Regions from separate parts of the Mesorhizobium sp. M0185 genome, predicted to be linked through region 1. Evidence: riboswitches for the same ligand, from Rfam matches in the RefSeq annotation. Region 1 holds a riboswitch; the other holds the start of a gene.
The links. Region 1 has a riboswitch for S-adenosylmethionine ahead of NKJ20_RS13255 (O-succinylhomoserine sulfhydrylase). Riboswitches for the same ligand answer to the same signal wherever they lie in the genome.
Positions count from the first base shown of each region.

Region 2: another riboswitch for S-adenosylmethionine. It lies ahead of metX (homoserine O-acetyltransferase MetX); the one in region 1 lies ahead of NKJ20_RS13255 (O-succinylhomoserine sulfhydrylase).

Region 1 covers NZ_JAMYSY010000013.1:103,870-107,075, forward strand. Annotated here, with positions in the region: gene NKJ20_RS13250 (glycosyltransferase) at 1-605, shown strand, start outside; gene NKJ20_RS13255 (O-succinylhomoserine sulfhydrylase) at 642-1,832, opposite strand; SAM riboswitch at 1,903-1,980, opposite strand; gene NKJ20_RS13260 (2'-deoxycytidine 5'-triphosphate deaminase) at 2,116-3,206, shown strand, end outside.
Region 2 covers NZ_JAMYSY010000009.1:34,997-38,202, forward strand. Annotated here, with positions in the region: gene metW (methionine biosynthesis protein MetW) at 1-571, opposite strand, end outside; gene metX (homoserine O-acetyltransferase MetX) at 687-1,856, opposite strand; SAM riboswitch at 1,949-2,026, opposite strand; gene hisC (histidinol-phosphate transaminase) at 2,165-3,206, shown strand, end outside.

The DNA.
Region 1 (3,206 bases):
TGCAGGCACGCTGGCAGTACGCCGGAGAGGCGCTCGGCCTCGGCTTCGCGCAGGGCAAGAGCATGTTGTGGAATAAGCCGATGCTCGACGCCAATGGCGGCATCTGCGCGCTTGCTGCCGAGATCGCCGAAGACGCCGCCGCGACCAAGCTGGTCAACGGGCTCGGACTGCGGGTCAATCTTGTCGCCTCGCCCTTCGAACAGCCGCTCGGCCGGCGCACGTTTGGCGAGATCTGGTCGCGGCAGGCGCGCTGGGCGCGGCTGCGCCGCGTCACCTTCGCGCTGTTCTTCGCCCCCGAGATCCTGATCGGCGCAGCGCCGCCGCTGGTGCTTGCTCTGATCGCGGCGGCTGACGCCGGCGTCAGCCTGCCGGCAACCGCCATCGCCGTGCTGGTCGCGGCCTACCTGCCGGAATGCGCCTTGGCCTCGGCCAAGGGATGGCACCTGTCGCTGCGCACCATCCTGGCGATGATGGCGCGAGACCTGATGCTTCCCGCCATTTGGGCGCGCGGATGGCTGAGCGGCGCCGTCGACTGGCGCGGCAATGTGATGACTATCCAGACCAAGGCCGTCGCGGAGCTGAAAGAGACCCCGTCTGGCGCCTGATCGGCGCGTCCCCGCTCGCCTCTGTTCGGCCAGCCCTTATCCGGCAACTCTCAGTGCCTGCTCGATGTCTTCGAGCAGGTCGTCGGCGTCCTCAAGGCCGACTGACAGCCTGAGCGTTCCCGGTCCGATGCCGAGCTCGGCGCGGGCTTCATCGGTCAAGTTCTTGTGTGTAGTCGTCGCCGGATGGGTGATCAGACTCTTGGCGTCGCCGAGATTGTTGGAAATCAGCACGACGTCGAGTGCGTTCTGGAAGGCAAAGGCCGCCTGCTTGCCGCCCTTCACATCGAGGCAAATCAGCGTCGAGCCGCCCGACATCTGCTTCTTGACCACGGCCGCTTGCGGGTGGTCGGCGCGGCCGGGATAGATGACGCGGGCGATTTGCGGGCGCTCGGCCAGGAAATCCGCGATGCGGCCGGCACTTTCCGTCTGCTGGCGTACGCGCAGCGGCAGCGTCTCCAGGCCTTTCAGCAGCGTCCAGGCATTGAAGGGCGAGAGGCTCGGGCCGGTGTGACGGAAATAGTCATGCAGGTTCTCGTCGATCCATTTCTTGTCCGACAGAACGATGCCGCCAAGACAGCGCCCCTGGCCGTCAATATGCTTCGTGGCCGAATAGACGACGATATGGGCGCCGAGCTGCAGGGGTTTCTGCTGCAAGGGCGTGGCGAAGACATTGTCGACGATCAACCTGGCGCCGTTCGAATTGGCAAGTGCCGCGACGGCGGCAATGTCGACTACCTCCAGCGTTGGATTGGTAGGGCTTTCCAGGAAAAACAGTTTGGTGTTGGGCTTGACCGCCTTTTGCCAATTGGCGATGTCGGTGCCGTCGACCAGCGTTGCCTCAATGCCGTATTTCGGCGCCAGCGTCTCGACCACCCAGCGGCAGGAGCCGAACAGCGCGCGCGCCGCCACGATATGGTCGCCCGCCTTGGCGCTGCACAGCAGTGCTGCCGTCACCGCCGCCATGCCGGATGCCGTGGCGCGCGCGTCCTCGGCTCCTTCCAGCGCGCACATGCGTTTTTCAAACATGTCGACCGTCGGATTGGCATAGCGCGAATAGATGAAGCCCGGCTCCTCGCCCTTGAAGCGGGCCTCCGCCGCTTGCGCTGTCTCGTAGACATAGCCTTGGGTGAGATACATCGCCTCGGAGGTCTCGCCGAAGCCGGAACGCAGCGTCCCGGCATGCACGAGTGCGGTCTGAGGCTTCCAGTCGCGCTTCTTGGTCATCATTCCATCCAAACACCAAAATTGGTCCAAACAACAAAAAACCGGTCGCGAAAGTCGCAACCGGTCCTTATGGCCTTGCGGCCCGACGGTCCTTTAGCGACTTGTTTAACGTGGCTGCAAGCCGACCGGCCAAATCACCACGGGATAACGAGCTTTAGACCCGCGCCACGCTTGCGTCAATTGCCGGCATGATTAAGAGGGTTGTACCAAGCAGGTGCCAAAGGCGTCTACGGTCGGACCTGCGACAGAACAAGACCTCGCCCGGCGTTCGAACGGAGCCAGACCCTTGCGGCAGACAGGCATTCTTCCCGATCAGGATATTTCCACGCTGTTCCAGACGGGCGCGCTGAAATCGCCGCGCACGCTCGATGCCGATCAGATCCAGCCGGCCAGCCTTGACCTCAGGCTCGGCGACAAGGCCTGGCGGGTGCGCGCTTCCTTCTTGCCCGGCCCGGACCACAGGGTTGTCGACAAGCTCGACCGGCTGAAGCTGCACGAGATCAACCTCGCCGAAGGTGCCGTGCTGGAAACCGGCTGCGTCTACATCGTGCCGCTGCTCGAAAGCCTGGCGCTGCCCGCCCATATTTCCGCCTCCGCCAACCCGAAAAGCTCGACCGGACGGCTCGATATCTTCACCCGGGTAATGACCGACCGTGGCCACGAGTTCGACAAGATCGCCGCCGGCTATGAAGGCCCGCTCTATCTGGAGGTCAGCCCGCGCACTTTCCCGATCGTCGTGCGCACCGGCTCGCGGCTGTCGCAGATCAGGTTCCGCACCGGCAATGCGCTCTTGTCGGAAAGCGAGCTGCACGACCTGCACCGCGCCGAGATGCTGGTCGCCACCGAACCACCTAACATCTCAGGCGGCGGCATCGCGCTGTCGATCGACCTCGACGGCGACAAGGATGGGCTTGTCGGCTATCGCGGCAAGCACCACACCGGCTTGGTCGACGTCGACAAGCGCGCCGCGCAGGATGTCGTCGATTTCTGGGAGCCGCTCTACAAGAGCGGTGCCGGCGAGCTGGTGCTCGATCCGGACGAATTCTATATTCTGGTGTCGCGCGAGGCGGTGCATGTGCCGCCACTCTACGCCGCCGAAATGACGCCTTTCGACCCGCTGGTCGGCGAGTTCCGCGTCCATTATGCCGGTTTCTTCGACCCGGGTTTCGGCCATTCGGCGTCGGGCGGCACCGGCAGCCGGGCGGTGCTCGAGGTGCGTAGCCACGAAGTGCCGTTCATCCTCGACCATGGCCAGATCGTCGGACGGTTGGTCTACGAGCACATGCTGAAACGGCCGCGGGCGCTCTACGGCACAGATCTAGGCTCGAACTATCAGGCGCAGGGCCTGAAACTGTCCAAGCATTTCCGCGCCGCCCG
Region 2 (3,206 bases), on a different contig from region 1:
AGAACCACCACGGCATCGAGAAGCCGATCCGCTGGCCGTTGGCGTCGAGCGCGGTTGCCTTTTCCACCGTCGCGCCAAGCTCGTCGCACAGATTGACGAAGTCGCGAATGGTGCAGAAATGGATGTTGGGCGTGTCGTACCAGGAATAGGGCAGGTCCTTGGTCACCGGCATGCGGCCGTTGAAGAGCAGCGAAAGGCGCACCCGCCAGTGGCCGAAATTCGGGAATGAGACGATGGCGCGGTTGCCGATCCGGAGCAGTTCGTCGAGCACCAGCTTCGGATTGCGGGTCGCCTGCAAGGTCTGCGACAGAACGACGAAGTCGAAACCCTTGTCGGGATAGAATTGGAGATCCTTGTCGGCATCGCCTTGAATAACCGACAGGCCGCGCGCCACGCATTCGTTGACGCCGCGCTGCGACAGTTCCAGCCCGCGGCCATCGACCTTCTTGGTCTCCTGCAGCAATTCGAGCAGCAGGCCGTCGCCGGAACCGACGTCCAGCACCCGCGACTGCGGCGGGATGAGATCGGCGACGACTTCGAGGTCGACGCGCTGGGCGCGGTTGACGCTCATGCCTTCGGCTCTTGCCTGGCGCATGATCCTGATCCGAAAAGTCTGCAACTTTTCGGGGTCATGCGCTGATGCCTGGCGCATGGTCCTGATCCGAACGGTCCGCAACTTTTCGGGGTCATGCGCCGAGCCCTCTCGCCCGAGCGGCCGAGGCGATGAAGCCCTTGATGGCGGCGAACAGTTCCGGTTCGTCGAGCAGGAAGGCGTCGTGGCCGCGGTCGGTCTCGATCTCGACGAACGATACCGAGGCGCCGGCCGCGTTCAGCGCGTGCACGACCGAGCGGCTCTCCTCGGTCGGGAACAGCCAATCGCTAGTGAACGAAACCAGGCAGAAGCGCGTCTTGGTGCCGGCGAAGGCATCGGCCAGCCGGCCGCCATGGTCGGCGGCGAGATCGAAATAATCCATCGCCCGCGTCATGTAGAGATAGGAGTTGGCATCGAAGCGATCGACGAAGGTCATGCCCTGATGGCGCAGATAGCTCTCGATCTGGAAGTCGGCATCGAAACCGAAGGTCAGCGCTTCGCGGTCCTGCAGGTTGCGGCCGAACTTGCGGTGCAGCGCTGCTTCCGACAGATAGGTGATGTGGGCGGCCATGCGCGCCACCGCCAGCCCTTTTTCCGGCCGCTTGCCATGCTCGAAATATTTGCCACCGTGCCAGTCCGGGTCGGCCATCACTGCCTGCCTGCCGACCTCGTGGAAAGCGATGTTCTGCGAGGAATGACGGGCGCCGGTGGCGATCGGCAGCGCCGAGAAGACGCGCTCGGGATAGCTGGAGGCCCATTGCAGCACCTGCATGCCGCCCATCGAGCCGCCCAGCACGCTGAACAGCTGTTCGATGCCGAAATGCTCGACCAGCATCAACTGCGCCCGCACCATGTCGCGGATGGTGAGGATCGGCAGGTCGAGCCCGTAAGGCTTGGCTGTGGCGGGACTTGTCGAGGCGGGGCCGGTGGAGCCGAGGCAGCCGCCGATGACGTTTGACGAGATGACGAAGAAACGGTCGGTGTCGATGATCTTGCCGGGGCCGATCAGCACCTCCCACCAGCCCGGCTTGCCGGTCACCGGATTGGTGTTGGCGACATGCTGGTCGCCGGTCAGCGCATGGCAGACGAGGATGGCGTTGGAACGCGCGTCGTTGAGCGTGCCATAGGTCTGGTAGGCGATCTGGAACGGCGACAGCAGCGTGCCGGCGTCGAGCTTGAGCGGCTTGTCGGCGCCGAAACGCAACACCGGGCTCGACGGCTGGTCGGCCTCGTTGTTGGTTTTTCGAGCGCGCAAAACGACCATTACATCTCCTTGCCCGGCCTTCCGTTGTCCGCCGGTCCGGGCAACAGCCAGTCAGGGCAACAAAAAACCGGCCATGCCTTCGCAAAGCCGGTTACAAGATGCAAACGGCCCTTTAGCAAGTTGTTTAACGTGGCTGCAAGCCGACCGGCCAAATCACCACGGAACTGTCGATGCTCTTCTATGACTCGCGCGTGGGTTCGTCAACGGCAAGTTCTTGATCCCGAATTGCCGCCCCTCGACATTCCGGGCCACGGCTTGTATTTCCGCTGCGGCCTCCCGATGGAGGCACTCTCGACGGATTTCATGAAATGAGCCAGACCCCGGATCAGACACGTCCAAGGCCCCGCGCCGGCATCATGGACATCGAAGCCTATGTGCCCGGCAAGAGCGCGGCGCCTGAAGGTGCCGCCAAGGTCCATAAATTGTCGGCGAACGAGAACCCGCTCGGTCCTTCGCCAAAGGCGATAGAGGCCGCGCGCGCGGTCGCCGACAAGCTCGCGGTCTATCCCGACGGCAGCGCCAGGCGCCTGAGGGAAGCGATCGCCGAGGTGCACGGGCTCAACCCGGCGAACATCGTCTGCTCGAACGGCTCCGACGAGATTCTGGGCCTGCTGGCGCAGACCTATCTCGCACCCGCCGACGAAGCCATCATCACCGAACACGGCTTCATGGTCTACAAGATCTACATACAGTCGGCCGGTGCCGTCCCGGTAACGGTCAAGGAGACCGATGAACGCGCCGACATCGATGCGATCCTCGCCGCGGTGACGCCGGCTACCCGGATCATCTTCCTTGCCAATCCAAATAATCCAACCGGCACCTACGTGCCGTTCCAGGAGGTGCGCCGCCTGCATGCCGGCCTGCCGCGAAACGTGCTTCTGGTGCTGGATGCAGCTTACGCCGAATATGTCCGGCGCAACGACTATGAAGCCGGCGTCGAGTTGGTGGGCAGCGCGGAAAACGTGGTCATGACCCGCACTTTCTCCAAATTAGGCCTGGGCGGGGCGCGGATCGGCTGGATGTATGCGCCAATGCACGTCATCGACGCGATCAACCGCGTGCGCGGGCCTTTCAACGTCAATGCGACGGCGATCGAGGCCGGCATCGCGGCGATCCACGACCGCGCCCATATCGAACGCAGCGTCGCGCACAACGAGACCTGGCTAGCCTGGCTGAGCGAGCAACTAAGCGGGCTCGGGCTGCGGGTGACGCCGAGCGTCGGCAATTTCATCCTCATCCACTTTCCCGAGGACAAAAAGCATTCGGCGGCGGCCGCCGACGACTACCTCAGTGCGCGCGGCTACATATTGCGGCGCGTTTCCGGCTACGGTTTTCCGAACGCGCTGCGCA